2 regions of the Endozoicomonas sp. ALD040 genome follow, and region 1 is predicted to be linked to the other one. Evidence: predicted binding sites of a transcription regulator. Region 1 holds the regulator's gene; the other holds the start of a gene.
The links. The regulator PhoB, encoded in region 1, activates phosphate uptake and scavenging genes when phosphate is short. The targets are predictions, from matches to a motif close to TGTCATANNNNTGTCANA.
Positions count from the first base shown of each region.

Region 2: the regulator PhoB is predicted to act here: its motif matches at 1,111-1,128, upstream of pstS (phosphate ABC transporter substrate-binding protein PstS).

Region 1 is NZ_CP184829.1:2,708,102-2,716,190, forward strand. It holds gene ACOJUN_RS09525 (chorismate--pyruvate lyase family protein) at 1-590, shown strand, start outside; gene ubiA (4-hydroxybenzoate octaprenyltransferase) at 805-1,692, shown strand; gene phoB (phosphate regulon transcriptional regulator PhoB) at 2,022-2,711, shown strand; gene phoR (phosphate regulon sensor histidine kinase PhoR) at 2,756-4,075, shown strand; gene ACOJUN_RS09545 (hypothetical protein) at 4,516-4,938, opposite strand; gene ACOJUN_RS09550 (SpoVR family protein) at 5,540-7,075, opposite strand; gene ACOJUN_RS09555 (YeaH/YhbH family protein) at 7,090-8,089, opposite strand, start outside.
Region 2 is NZ_CP184829.1:632,514-640,602, reverse strand. It holds gene pstS (phosphate ABC transporter substrate-binding protein PstS) at 1-967, opposite strand, end outside; gene ACOJUN_RS02200 (transposase) at 1,284-2,267, shown strand; gene ACOJUN_RS02195 (RING finger protein) at 2,626-4,089, shown strand; gene ACOJUN_RS02190 (hypothetical protein) at 4,161-5,609, shown strand; gene ACOJUN_RS02185 (RING finger protein) at 6,000-7,283, shown strand; gene ACOJUN_RS02180 (RING finger protein) at 7,610-8,089, shown strand, end outside.

The DNA.
Region 1 (8,089 bases):
AGATTCCAGAGCCCTGGAGAGACTGGCTGCTGGACAGAGGTTCCCTGACTCAGCGTTTGAAACATGAGTTTGACGGCGACTTCAGGGTTCAGGTTATTCGTCACGGGACCTTTATGCCGACCTGTTCGGAGCTAAAGTTTCTCAATAACTATGAACAGTCAAAGGCTACGTCCACGTCTGGTGAGTTGGCAGGATCATTCGAAAACAGACATTGCAGCAAAATGGCTTCTATCAGGGAGGTTCTGCTGATCTGTGGTGGCCGACCCAGAGTGTTTGCACGAAGTGTATTGCCTCACAGCAGTCTTATTGGCACGAACAGAGAGCTGCTGCAACTGGGCACTAAGCCCCTGGGGGAGTTTTTATTTAATCATCCCGGTATGCGTCGGGGACCATTTGAGGTAGCGGAACTGCCGGCTCGTCAGTTTAATCCTCATCTGGTTGAAAAATACTCTGATGAAACAGCCTGGGGAAGGCGGTCGTTATTTTATTTGCACGAAAAGTCTATATCTGTTTGTGAAATCTTTTTGCCGGACCTGTCTGAACAGACAGAGAAGCACTCCAGAGTCATGTCGAAGCATCCTGAACCCTGAAGCTCTACAAGAATGATTGTTTGTCGAAGCACTTACCTCGTGAAATATAGAGATTTCCGCAGTCGGTCTGGTCATGGCCTGATTGAGAACCTGGCCTGACCTGATAAACTGGCGATGCGGGTCATGATTCAGGGCGATGAGCAATAAGAATCTCAGCGATGATAATAAAGATGCAGATAAGCAGCTAAATATTATGATGCAATTCAGAAAACCAATGGCGGTATTGGCAGGCACTGAAGTAGTTCTGCAACGATTTCCCCGTTTAAAAGATTTCTTACGGCTGGCCCGGCTGGACCGGCCTATTGGTATTTATCTGTTGTTCTGGCCTACTATGTGGGCACTCTGGGTGGCGGCAGAAGGTGTACCGAGTCTGAAGAATCTGGTGATTTTTTCGGTCGGCGTGGTTTTGATGCGCAGTGCAGGCTGCGTTATTAATGACTTTGCTGACAGGAAAGTGGACGGCCATGTTAAGAGAACACAGCATCGACCGCTGGTAACGGGTAAAATTCAGGAAAAAGAAGCGCTGATCTATTTCTCCGGTATGGTACTTTTGTCTTTCATTCTTGTACTCTTTACCAATACTCTTACCGTCCAGCTCTCTTTTGCCGGATTATTGCTGGCCTCGGCTTACCCTTTTGCCAAAAGACACACTCATCTGCCTCAGGTGGTTTTGGGGGCTGCTTTTGGCTGGTCGATACCCATGGCTTTTGCGGCTCAGAGTGGCTCGTTGGGAAACATCGTCTGGCTGATGTTTCTGGCCAATCTCTTCTGGACAGTGGCTTACGATACTCAATACGCCATGGTGGATCGTGACGATGATCTGAAAGTAGGTATCAAGTCCACAGCCATTCTATTTGGCGAGATGGATAACCTGATTGTTGGTTGCCTGCAGGTACTTACCCTGATGACACTGGCCATGGCAGGCCATCAACTGGAGTTAGGTGCTCTCTATTATCTCTCATTGTTGGCTGTCGCAGCCCTTTTCGTTTACCAGCAATGGTTAACCCGTCGTCGTGAGCGTGAAGCCTGCTTCAGGGCGTTTCTTAGTAACCACTGGGCCGGAGCCATTGTATTTGCAGGTTTCGTGTTGAGTTATCTTTGATCTTCAATCCGGCTTAGAGCCCGGTAAGTATTGCTACTTATGGTGGCTGTGGGGATAAATGGCGAAAAGCCTTACCCTGTAAACCCTGAGGGATCTTTTTATTTTTAAGCTGCAATATCAGCCTTTAGTGTGTCATCTGCCTGTAACATTTCAAAGGTGTAATGTCCGGTGTATAGTGCGGTTGATCAAAGTAGTGAGAAGCAGCCTGAGCGATAGGAAAGGTGCTGTCCTGAGACACTACCATCCTGATATAGCCCTAATGAGCTTCAGCTGATAGATGCCAGAACGTCACCGCCGAAATCGAATCGACAGATAACAGGTAGAGATTAATGCCAGGAAAGACCATTCTGATCGTAGATGACGAAGCACCGATTCGCGAAATGGTGACCGTTGCTCTGGAAATGGCAGGGTATGACTGTCTTGAGGCAGCAGATGCCAGAGAAGCGCACTCTCTGATTGTGGATAACAAACCCGATCTGATCTTGCTGGACTGGATGTTACCAGATGTCTCTGGAATTGAACTGGCCCGTCGTCTGAAGCGCAATGAGCTGACCTCTGAAATACCCATTGTTATGTTGACGGCCAAAGGTGAAGAAGACCACAAAATCCAGGGACTTGAAACCGGTGCCGATGACTACATCACCAAGCCTTTTTCTCCCCGCGAGCTGGCTGCTCGTTTAAAAGCGGTTCTCCGTCGTACAGGCGGATTTGATAACCAGTCTCCCATTGTCATCAAGGGATTGGAGCTGGACCCTGTCAGCCACAGAGTCTCTATTGATGGCTCACCTGCTGAAATAGGACCTACCGAGTACCGTTTGCTGCAGTTTTTCCTGACGCACCAGGAGCGTGCCTATACCCGTGGGCAGTTACTGGATCAGGTCTGGGGTGGCAACGTTTATGTGGAAGAGCGAACCGTTGATGTACACATTCGACGCTTGCGTAAGGCCTTAGGTGATAACTACGAAGCCTTTGTGCAAACGGTTCGTGGTACTGGATATCGTTTCTCAACGAGGGTGTAAACCTTTTATGCTCAGTGCTCAGCAGTTATCTGGCCGGGAGTAATATGACAACAATTTCAAAAACCCATTTGCTGAGCCGCATGATCGCCTACGTGATTGTCGGGTTTTCCCTGGGCTGGTTGTTTGGAGAGCCTTTTTTAGGACTCTGTGTGGTCATGGGAGGTTATTTTGTCTGGAGCTTCCGTCAGCTTTTCAAGCTGCTGGACTGGCTGAATGACCCCAAGGCCAGGAGCAAAGAGCCTCCTGAGAGTAAAGGGTTCTGGGGGCAAATTTTTGATGGTATCTATCGATTGCAAAAACAGCACAGTCGTTCCCGGCAAAAGCTGGCCGGAGTGATTGAACGTGTTCAGGAATCAACTGCTGCGCTGAACGACGGTGTTGTAATGATAGATAATCAGAGCAACCTGGAATGGTGGAATCCCGCCGCTGGAACTTTGATAGGGCTTAAGACGCCTGACGATCAGGGGCAGTTGATTACCAATCTGCTACGTGATCCAAGGTTTGTCGACTACTTTGAGCAGGGTGGTTATCAAAAAGCTCTTGAGATCCCCTCGCCAATCAACCCTGATCATCAACTGCAATTTAATATAACGGTTTATGGCAAAGGCAATCGTCTCATGACCGTTAGAGATGTCACGCGCTTGAATCAGCTGGAAGTCATGAGAAAAGACTTTGTTGCCAATGTCTCCCATGAACTGAGAACACCACTGACGGTTGTGTCTGGATACATCGAAACCATGCTGGACAGTCTGGGCCCGGATTCAGGTCTGCCCCCTGTTTGGGAAAAAGCACTGAACAGGATGCAGGAGCAGTCGCTGAGAATGCAGAATCTGGTGGCAGACCTGCTGTTGCTGTCCAAACTGGAGTCGGCTGAAGCTCAGGCAGACGAGAATGGGGTTCATGTTAAAACCCTGCTCAGCAGTATCGTTGAAGACGGATGTGCACTCAGTGGTGAAAGCCGGCATCAGATTTCTCTGGATTGTCCTGAAGATGTCTTTTTGGCAGGCAGCAGTAATGAGTTGCGCAGTGCCTTCTCGAATCTGGTCTTTAATGCCGTGCGCTATACACCCGAGGGTGGGAAAATACTTGTGCGCTGGTGGCAGGACGGGGAAGGCGGACATATGATGGTAGAAGACAATGGTGTCGGTATTGATCCAATGCATATTCCGAGGTTGACTGAGCGCTTTTACCGGATTGATAAAAGTCGTAGCCAGAATACCGGGGGAACGGGGCTTGGCCTGGCTATCGTCAAGCACGTCATGCTGAGACACGGAGGCAAACTCACGATCAGCAGTCACCCAGGAAAAGGCAGCCGCTTTATTTGCCACTTTCCGGAAAAATGCCTTGAGTTGGAACACTCATGAAAGCAGAAAAGGGCCGGTGGCACCTTTTCTGCTTTTAGGACTACCATCAAAAAATGAATAATCTTTTCATGGTTTCATCATTCGCGAACAGTCTGTTGTACTACAGACTGATCCTGACTATCTTTACTCTGAAACGCTAATCCCCGGGAGCTGGCAGGGTGGTGGATTTTAACCATCCTGCAAAGACCGGGCTTGCGTATTTGTATTTTCTTTACTAGTTTGTATCTGTCTCTTGAACACCTGCTGTGGGGTGCACTGCGGGCTGTTGGTCAGAGTGTTGATGAGAGTGGTCCCACCTGAGCACTCTGTAATGGGATCCCCAACTGATTACTTCGAGTCAGAGGGGGAGGTTTTTCAAAGAATGATACTTTGATCCATTGGTGTCTCTATTCAAGAAGTTGCAGACCGGGCATGAACCCGAAATACTGACGAAGGTAGACTTACTCTTCGCCAACGACGCATTCCAGACGTTTTTTGCCGGTGCGGTCCAGGTAGCTTTGGAAGTCACGCGGCAAGCGCCCTGTGGTAGAGCCATCCCATTGGACAGTGTCGCCGGCTTCTGTCTGGTACTCAAAAGTAAACCTTTGGACATTACGACGACGTTTTTGAGTCGCTATTTCCAGATGGTCCAAGTCTTCCATTGAAATGCCGCGTTCGGCCATGATCTGCTTAACGGCTTCAATGTTTTCGAGTTTGGCTTGACGCTCTTCGTCAATCTTATTGCGGGCTTCAACTTTCTCCTGCATTACGTCCTGCATTCTGGAGATGATACGCTCAAGATCTTCGACATGAACATCTTTAAACAAAGAGCGGATACGAGTTTTACTGCTCAGGCGGTGATGAATTTCTTCAAAAACGTTCATTCAGGAACTCCCAATTCAGACTAATTCGACCGGGTATTAATGGTTATCAATGACGGAGGTAACTATTTATACAGGAAGCTTTAAATTGATGGAAGCATTTAATGTGCTTTTATGGACTATTTAAATAGATTTAATAACGCTTTATGTGATGGTAGGAATAATTTTGTGCAATACATAAACGGTTATGAGTCATCAAGACATGCAAATGAATTGAATTGCTTTGAGTGGGTATTGCTTGTTTTTAAAAAACAGCCATTCAGCCGTGCATCTGACTCTTTGAAAATATCGTTAATAGGCATCAAGCTTCTGGTTATCACCGTAGTCAGTATTTTTTGCATTGAACGGAAGGGCTGGTTCTTTCTGTCGTGGCAGCGGGGATTCGGTTTTAAGTGGATAGGATATGTGGGGCCAGAAGCCTGCCGGACTTAAGGCCGTCCCAAGCAGCTACTGCTCCTGCATCCATGCAGTCGTGAGGTTGCAATAGCAACCCTTGCTGCGGGGTGACCCGGACGGAGGCTTAAGTCCGGGAGACTCTCGGATGGCTTTTTAATTCTTATTAGTTTTCAATATAAAAAGACCCTCGTCTTTCAATCAGATCTTTTTAGTGAGACTTCCCGGAATCTTTTTTATCCGGGCACTGATAGCTTTTGCTTACCTTGTTATCAATGGTCACCGACTCCAGTTTGACATCAAATTGCCAGAGCCGGTGTACGTGCCTGAGTAATTCCTCTGTACTTTTATCCAGTGGACGTCCCTGGTGCTGGTAATGTCTGAGAGTCAGGGTTCGATCGCCACGCACATCCACATCAAAGACCTGGATATTGGGCTCCCGGTTGCCAAGATTGTATTGAGCAGCCAGCGACTCCCTTACTTCTTTGTATCCGGTGCTGTTATGAATCGCATCGACTTCCAGGTAGGACTTGCTTTCGTCATCCAGAACCGAGAAGAGTCTGAGTTCTCTCATCACCTTGGGAGACAGGAATTGCAGAATAAAGCTTTCATCCTTGAAGTTTTTCATCGCAAAATGCACGGTTTCCAGCCAGTCACTGTCGGCAATGTCCGGGAACCAGTGTCTGTCTTCATCGGTAGGATTTTCACAGATTCTGCGAATATCCTGAAACATGCTGAAGCCCAGTGTGTAGGGGTTGATGCCGCTGTAGTGCGGGCTGTCAAAGGGAGGCTGGTATACGACACTTGAGTGAGAGTGCAGAAATTCCAGCATAAAGCCATCGGTGACTTTTCCTTCATCATAAAGCTCATGGAGAAGATGGTAGTGCCAGAAGCAGGCCCAGCCTTCGTTCATCACCTGGGTTTGACGTTGAGGGTAATAGTATTGGGATACTTTCCTGACTATTCGCAGCAGTTCACGCTGCCAGGTTTCCAGCAGTGGCGCATTTTTTTCCAGAAAGTAGAGAATGTTCTCTTCCGGGTCTTTAGGAAAGCGTTCAACTTTTTTCTCTTCTTTGTCTTCCGTCTTTGGAATAGTGCTCCAGATGTCGTTCAGGGTTCTCTGAATATACTCTGCTCTTTCCTGCTGGCGCTCTTTTTCCTGTTCTGCTGAAAGTGGTCTCGGGCGCTTGTAGCGATTAACACCCTGGTTCATCAGGGCATGGGCAGCGTCCAGAACATCTTCAACCGCTTCAACGCCATATTTTTCTTCGCACTCAGCAACATAACGCTTGGCAAACATCAGGTAGTCAATAATGGATTCGGCATCGGTCCAGGTCTGGAACAGATAGTTACCTTTAAAGAATGAGTTATGACCATAACTGGCATGGGCCAGTACCAGAGCCTGCATGGTCATGGTGTTTTCTTCCATGAGATAAGCAATGCAGGGGTTGGAGTTGATCACAATTTCATAAGCCAGCCCCATGCGGCCGCGTTGATAATTCTGTTGGGTATGGAGAAACTGTTTGCCAAAGCTCCAGTGACTGTACATTAATGGCATGCCTGTAGAAGAGTAGGCATCCATCATCTGTTCGGCACTGATGACCTCAATCTGGTTCGGGTAAGTGTCGAGCCGGAACTTGTCTGCCAGCCGCGCCAACTCACGGTCGTATTCCTGAATGAGATCAAAGGTCCATTCTGAACCCGTGGAGATGGGTTCTCTCTCTTTAATATCTGTAACCTCACTCATGGCGGATGCCTCACTTATACGGTTTCTTTTTTCTCAAACAGACGACGGAACACCGGATAAATGTCATTCGGTGTTTTGATCTGTTGCATGGCAAACTGATCGGCGAACTGTTCAGCTATGCTTTCGTATTCACGCCACAGGTTCTGGTGAGCCCGGTCGGTGATTTCGACGTAGGAAAAGTATTGAACCTTCGACATGATCTGCTCGGTCAGAATTTTCGAACAGACGCTGGAATCTCCTTCCCAGTTATCACCATCGGAAGCCTGGGCGACGTAAATGTTCCAGTCCACCGGGCTGTAACGTTTGTTGATGATGTCACTGGTCATTTCCAGAGCACTGGAGACAATGGTTCCGCCGGTTTCTCTGGAATAAAAGAAATCATCCTCATCAACTTCTTTTGCGGCAGTGTGGTGCCGAATGAAGACCACTTCGATCTGTTTGTAATTACGTTGCAGGAACAAATAAAGCAGGATGAAAAAGCGCTTGGCCATGTCTTTGATTTCCTGTGTCATGGAACCGGAGACATCCATGACACAGAACATTACGGCCTTGTTACTGGGGCTGGGAACTTTAATCAGGTTGTTGTACTTGAGATCAAAGTCATCAATAAAGGGCAGCTTTTTCAACTTGCCATTGAGCTCTTTAATCTTCTCGCGAAGTTCTTCTACAAGTTGAGAATCGGCTTCCTCCGGACTGACTTCCAGCTCACGAAGCTGCCGTCTTAATGCCCTTACTTCCTTTCGGGCACCGCCACCGAGGGCAATTCTTCGAGCGTGTGCTGATCTCAGGGAGCGAACAATGTTCAATCGATCAGGAGAGCCTTCGCTGGTGTAACCGGCGTGCTTCATTTTGAATTCAGTGGCATCCTGAAGCTGCTTTCGAACCAGGTTTGGCAGCTCAAGATCATCAAACATGTGATTCAGAAATTCTTCATGGTTGATCTGGAAACTGAACTCGTCCATGCCTTCGCCGGAGTTACCGGCTTTGCCCCGGCCTGAACCCTGCCCGGAACCA
Region 2 (8,089 bases), 2.1 Mb from region 1:
GGATGTAGTCCAGACCTTCTGCAAGTTCGCCGCCTTTCTCGTAGCTCCACTCGAAGAAGTCGATGATTTGCTCAGCTTTCTCGGCGTCAGCCTGATCTTTATGCATCAGGATGAAGGTCGCTGCTGTCATAGGCCAGGAGTCAGCACCAGGCTGGTTGTTCAGCAGCAATTCGAAGCCCGGAGCATTCTCCCAGTCGGCATTGGCAGCGGCAGCCTGGAAGGTTTCCATGCTTGGCTTCAGGAACTTGCCATCAGCACTGGCCAGCTGGGTGTAGGTCAGGTCGTTTTGTTTTGCAAAGGCATATTCTACATAACCGATAGCACCACGGGTACGGCCCACGAAGTTGGCGACACCAGCGTTACCGTTACCACCGATAGTGGTAGCTGCTTTTGGCCAGGTGATGTCGGTGTTTCTGCCGATATTCTCACTCCACTCCGAGCTGATCTGGCTCAGGTAATCGGTGAAGTTGTAGGTGGTACCGGAACCATCGGAACGATGGACGACATAGATAGCCTGGGCAGGAATCTCAAGATCTGGGTTCAGAGCAGTGATGCGCTCGTCATTCCACTTCTTGATTTTACCCAGGTAGATGTCTGCCAGAACTTCACCGGTCAGCTTCAGAGCACCGGACTCAATGCCAGGTACGTTGATCACTGGAACAATAGCGCCCATCACCATTGGGAACTGGATCATCTCTTCTTTATCCAGTCGCTCTTCATTCAGAGGTGCGTCGCTGGCGCCAAAGTCGACGGTCTTGGCAGTGATCTGACGGATACCACCGCCGGAACCGATGGCCTGGTAGTTGATGCGAATACCGGTTTCTTTCTGGTATTCCTCAGCCCATTTGGCATAGATCGGATGTGGGAAACTGGCTCCCGCACCGTTGATAACTTCTGTCTTGGCAGATGCAGAGAAGGACGCTGCAGCCAACATGGAGGACATTACAATAGACTTCAGAAACTTCACTTCTATTCTCCCCGAGAAACTCGCTTGGAGTGTACTTGCGTTTACAAAGAAAAATCTTTTGCCGTGCCTTAATCTGTCAGTGGGTTGTGCAAAATATTTTTCTGTTACCTCAAAATTTGATGGGTGCAAGGATAGGGGGTGAATATTTCAGTAATGTTACAGGTTTGTTTGGATTTTATGAAAATGACAGTTTTTGACTCCAGGGTGTCTGTCCTGTCTTTTTGGCAGAAAAAAAAGACACCCATAAATTTGCTTCCCCATCCACCTGGTCTACTTTTTCACCCATCACTGATTTTTTACCCAGACAGGTGAGTTCATGGCTCAGGCCCGCAATACTCTGATTGACCCCGGCTCAACGCCTTATTACCACTGCATGGCAAGATGTGTTCGTCAGGCTTACCTCTGTGGAGAGAACCACCTGACTGGCAAGAATTACGAGCATCGCCGCCAATGGGTGGTGGATAAACTTCAGGAACTGGTTTCAGTCTTTGCTATCGAAGTTTGCGCTTACGCTGTCATGTCGAATCATTATCATGTGGTTTTGCACATCAATCAGTCATCTGCCAGGAGCTGGTCACGGAATGAAGTGCTGCATCGTTGGACGACCTTGTTCAGAGGTCCACTTCTGGTGCAAAGGCATCTGGCCGCTGACAAACTGGGCAGCGCTGAATTGGCCCGTATTGATGAATATGCTGAGGAATACCGGCGTCGTTTAGCGGATATCAGCTGGTTTATGCGCTGCCTGAATGAACATCTTGCTCGTGAGGCTAATAAAGAAGACGAGTGTAAAGGACGCTTCTGGGAAGGTCGCTTTAAAAGCCAGGCATTGCTGGACGAAGCAGCGTTACTGACCTGCATGACCTACGTTGACTTGAATCCGATTCGGGCTGGAAAGGCAGAAATACCGGAAGAGTCGAACTACACGTCGATTCAGGAACGGGTGGAGCAGGTTACACATTCTGAGACTAAAAAACAGCCGCTGACCCTGAAACCTTTCTGTTTGCAGGGACAGGAAACGGACGTTGCCCTTCCCTACCTTCTTCACGACTATCTGGAACTGGTTGACTGGAGTGGCCGCATTGTCAGGACAGATAAGAAAGGTTCCATCCCGTCGCATATCCCTCGTATTCTTGAAAGACTGGAAATTGATCCGGATGAGTGGCTGAAAACCATGCAATGGAATAATCGTTTTTATCGGGCAGTTGGCCGTCTGGAGGCGATGAAGGCTTATGCACTTGAAGCCGGACAGAAGTGGCTTCGAGGTTTAAATGTCTGTAGTCGTTTGTATATGATAGGTTAGCGTAGAAGTCAGTTAAGACGTCAAAGACCCTCTCTTTATCTCTCTTCGACTCATGTCGGAATGAATTTGCATTGTCTGAATTATGGCTTGAACAGCCTCTGTTCGTTGGATGGCGATGTGTGGCTCAATGATACGCTACTTGAAGATAGATTTTCTGATCCTTTTTGGGAATACAGTTTTTGAAGGTCTTGTTTTTATTTTTATGGGTGTCTTATTTTTTTCTGTGGCTGGCCTCAATGGCAACATCCAGACCTGCTTTTTCTATGGGTCTTCATAGCCTATAAATATATGTGCTAAGGAAGCTCACATAAGGCTCACTGATAGCAATGTAGCTTTTTTAACGAATACAGGTGAAAGTATGGCTATAACATGTGTCTTAAAGACACTTTTGTTTTCAATGTTTTTGTTTTTTTATCAGCAGGGGCTTGCAAACGACACCTATCGTCTTGAAAAATTTCGTAACTATCAAATGAAAAACTGGAAACCCCTTTCAAAAGAGCAACAAAACTGCAGAGATCAACCCGACATAAGCCCACTTGAAAATATTCGTATTGGCTTTGTCAGGCTTAACTTAGAATCTGATGACCTATCCGGAGATGAGCGACTGGAAACCTGTGAAACTTACGAAGTTGATGAGCAAGACTTTAATCGTATGACCAACTTTTATTTTAATTATGTGAACACGGGTAATCCTGAATTTCGAAAAAATCGCATTCAAAGAGTATTGAGACTCATACATCGTATATTCGCTATTAATATAAACAGGTTCAATAGTCAAAGCCGCTTAGAGAAAGGGGTGGTCTATACAACGGCAAGAAGCCTTTTTGATCAACTGTTTTTGTCTGTCAACATAAATGGCAGAAGTAATCCCTATTTCAATTATTTTCATTTAGTTCAGGGGGAAAAACAGTGCAATTATGTTGGGGTTAATAACGGTCTGGTCCTGATGTTTCTTGCTTTTCTTGCACCCAACTTTCTTTCCAGGGATCGACTTTATACCTACTTTTGTATCTTGGCTGACATATACACCGGAGAAAGCTGCGATCAAGCATTCGACCGTGCATTGCTTTGTGAAAATATCAATGCATATGATTGTCCGCAGTCCCTTTCAAGTCAGTTGAAAGCAGCCGAATTGGACGCAGGAATAGCGCTTCTGATCGGTTTAACTGCAATGGCATCAGCGGCTTTCCAGCGCATTGATTCAGGACTGGAGTCAGAGGAGACACTGGAAAACTTGTTGATAAGATGCTTGCCCTACGAGCTTCTGCCGATTATCTACAGTAATGCAGCCAGGCATTGTCGCCCGGGACGCTCATGCCCTGTACCTGCGTTTATGCATACCGTGAATGGCATGCAAGAATTTATATCCAGTATTATGGGTATTAACCTCACACCTTTAACGGAGGCATCATCGTTCGAAAGTCTGAAATTTCTAATGGATTATATTGAGCTTTCAGATAGTGAAGGCTCAGATAGTTTAGGTTCAAACAATGAGTTTGCTCTTGAGGAGTCGGATTCTGAGGATCAGGATCAGTCAGTAGTCGTTCGGCAACAAAATGAACTGATAGGTCAATTACGACAGGAATTGGCAAACCAATCAGCAACGGAAGAAGTGGGTGCTGTCGGAGGCGCTTTAGCAGGAACTAAAAAATGTCCAATTTGTACCGACCCATTAACAGACATTACAGTGTTAAATCGTTGTGGACATGCCGGTTTTTGCAAGACTTGTGCTGAGCGGTTTATAAATGAGCAGAGAGAATGTCCCTATTGTCGGGAAATACCCTTGTCATACATGAAGTTTATCGATATGTCTTTGCCCTGAATGTGTGCCAAGGATGCTGATACATAGCCCATTAACAACAGGAAGCTTTTTTAACGAGTGCAGGTTAAAGTATGATCCCACAATATGCCTTAAAGACGCTTTTGTTTTCAGTAATTTTGTTTTTTTATCAGCAGGGGCTGGCAAATGACACCTATGATCTTGAAGAGTTTCGCAAGTATCAAATGAAAAACTGGAAACCGCTTTCAAAAGAACAACAAAGTTGCACAGGTCAACCCGCCATGAGTCCACTTGAAAACATCTGTATTGGTTTTGTCAGACTTAATATGGAATCTGACGATGTATCTGGAGATGGCCGACTGGAAATCTGTGAAAATTACGAGGTTACTGAGCAAGACTTTAGGCTTCTGGTCAACTTTTATTTTAACTATGTGAACAGTACTGATACTCAAAATGATCGAAAAATGCGCACTCAAAGAGTACTGAGACTGATACATCATATATTCGCTATAAATATAAACCAGATCAATGGAGCAAGCCCTGACAAAAAAGAGCTAATCAGAGTTGCAGCACAAAGCCTCTTCGAATGTTTTTTTTCTTCTGAAATGAGAAATGGCGGGAAAAATCCTTATTTCCATTATTTCTCTTTAGATTCGCTAGCAAGTCAGTCCGATTATGTCGGTTTAAATAATGGTTTAGTCCTGATGCTTCTGACTTTTCTTGGTCCTCATTTTCTTTTCAGCAATGATTTTGATAACTACTTTACCGTGCTGCGTAACAGTTATACTGAAAAAAGCTACGATCGGGCATTATCCCGTGGATCGCTTTATGAAAATATCAATGAAAATTCTCCACATAGCATTGCCAGTTATTTCACTGCAGCCGGATTGGACACAGAAACAGCACTTCTAATTGGTTTAACTGCAATGGCATCTGCAGCTTTCCAGAGCCTCAACTCAGGGCAGGAATGGCCAGAGACACTGGAAACTTTGTTGCAAAGATACTTACCCTGCGAGATTCTGGGCACTGTCTACTGGAGTTTGGTTGGCCTTTTTCCTGCAGGACGTTCATGGCCTGTACCTGAGGTCATGTTTACCGTAGAGGGTATGCAAGAGTTTACACAGGTTATTTTGGGTATTGACGACACGGCTGAGTCTGCATTATTGCAAGCAGAATCTTCTCAAAGTCCGGACTGTCAATCGGATTATTCTCAGGGTTCAGACAATCAGGCTGAGGACCCTGACGGGGAGCCGCATTCTGAGCATCAGGATCAGCTAATAGTCATAAAGCAACAAAATGAACTGATAACCGAACTACGGGAGGAATCAGCAGACCAACCTGCTACGGAGGAAACGGGTGCTGTCGGAGGAACCACGGCAGGAACCAAAAAATGTCCACTTTGTGCAGACCCACTGACAGATATTATCGTGTTGGATTGTTGTGAAGACTCCGGCTTTTGCAATACTTGTGCTGATCGACTTATATATGAGCAGAGCGAATGTCTCTTTTGTCGGAACGTACCTTTGTCATACATGAAGGCTCCTGAGATGTCTTTACCTTGAATGTACGCGCAGTGCCAGTCTGATGCTTCTCCTTCCTGTTCAGTGCGGTCAGCACTTTTCCCCGGCATATACACCTGAGACCAGGCTGCAGGTGACTGGTATCAATGGCAACATCCGGATCAGCTTTTTCTATTGCTTTCCATGTCCTATAAAAGTATGTGCTAAGGAAGATCACAGAAAGATCATTAATAGTAGTGCAGCTGTTTTGACGAATGCAGGTGAAAGTATGGCCATATCATTTGCCTTAAAAACGCTTTTGTTTTCAGTGTTTTTTTTTATCAGCAGGGGCTGGCAAACGACACCTATCGCCTTGAAAAATTTCGCGATCATCAAATAAAAAACTGGAAAGAGCTTTCAAAAGAGCAACAAAAATGCACGGGTCAGCTCGGCATGAGCCCTATTGAAAATATCCGCATAGGCTTTGTCAAGCTTAATTTAGTCTCTGACGATGTGTCTGGAGATGAGCGAGTGCAAATTTGTGAAAATTACGAGGTTGCTGAGCAAGACTTTAAACGTCTGCACAACTTTTATTTCGATTATGTGGAAATGGGTGATCCTCAATATCGAAAAGTTCGCATTCAAAGAATGCTGAGACTATTACATCGTATATTCGCTATGAATATAAATATGACCAATGAACAAAGCCGGGAAGAGAAAAAGATAATCATTACAACGGCACAAAGCCTTTTTGAACAGTTTTTTTCGACTGTCAACATAAATGGCAAAAGCAATCCTTATTTCAATTATTTCTATTCAATTCCGGAGGCCCCTCTGTCTGATTATGCTGATGTTAATAACGATCTGGTTCTGATAGTTCTTGCTTTTCTTGGTCCTCACTTTCTTTACAAGGAACAACTTTTTACCAGCTTTATTATGTTGGCTGGCATATATACCGGGCAAAGCTTCGATCAAGCATTCGACAGTGCGCTGCTCTGTGAAAATATCAATGAATATAATTCTCCGCAAAGCCTTGCCAATCAATTAAATGCAGCTGGGCTGGACGCAGGAACAGCGCTTCTAATCGGTTTAACTGCAATGGCATCAGCTGCTTTTCAGCGCATGAATTCAGAACTGGAATCGCAGGAGACACTGGAAAACTTGTTGATAAGATGCTCGCCATTCGAGCTTCTGCCCATTATCTACAGCAATATAGCCTGCCATTGCCGCCCTGGACGCTCGTGCCCTGTACCTGGGGTTATGTATACCTTATATAGCATGCAAGAGTTTACAAACAGTATTTTGGGTTTTGACCCTACATCTACATTATCATTGGCATCATCGGCAGAAAGTCTGAACTTTCTCGTGGATTATATTGTGCTTTCAGATAATGAAGGTTCAGACAGCGAGGGTTCTGTTGATGATTCGGATTCAGGGGATCAGGATCTGTCAATAGTCGTTCAACAACAAAATGAACTGATAGCCGAGCTGAGGCAAGAATTAGCAAACCAAACTGAAAAGGAGGAAGCGTGTGCTGTTGGAGGTGCCTCAGCAGAAACCAAAAAATGTCCACTTTGTACCGACCGCTTGACAAACGTTATAGCGTTACAAAGCTGTGGACACGCTGGTTTTTGCAAGAATTGTGTTGAGCGACTCATACGTGAGGAGAGGGAATGTCCCTTTTGTCGGAGCGTGCCCTTGTCATACATGAAGATTCTCGACATGTCTTTACGCTGAATCTCTGCACAGCACCAGTCTATTGCCTGATGTTTTGAAACACATCGACGAAGTACTTATAAGAATCAATGCCTGAAAGAAGACAACTGTCAAGTAACGTCTGGAACAGGGCAGGGTTATCTGAACGTTCTTTTTCTTCAGCTAAAAAGGCCAGTTTTTTCTCCCCATCGGGATACATTGGGGACTAGACTGCATGTGATTGTTGTCAATGGCAACATACGGATCCGCTTTTTCAATTGCTCTTCATAGCCTGTGTAAATATGTGCCTGGGAACTCACAAAAAGAACGTTAACAGTAGTACAGCTTCAACGAGTGAAGGTGAAAATATGACCATGCTATGCGCCTTAAGGATACTTTTGTTTTTAGTATTTTTGTTTTTTTTTCAACAGAGCCTGGCAAACGATACTTACAACCTTGAAGAATATCGCCATCATAAAAAGACAAACGGGAAACAGCCTTCGGAAAAACAACAAAACAGTACAGGTCAACCGGCCATGAAACCACTTGAAAACATGCGTCTTGGCTTTGTAAGGCTTAATTTAGCTTCTGACGATGTATCTGGAGATGAGCGACTGGAAATTTTTGAAAATTACGAGGTTGCTGAGCAAGACTTTAAACGTCTGGAGAGCTTTTATTTTGATTATGTGAATATGGGTGAACCTCAACGTCGAAAAGTTCGCATTCAAAGTGTATTGAGACTCATACATCGTATATTCGCTATTAATATAAATAGATTTACTGTTCAAAGTCGAGCAGAGCAAATGTCAATCAATGCAATGGCAAAAAGCCTTTTTGACCAACTGTTT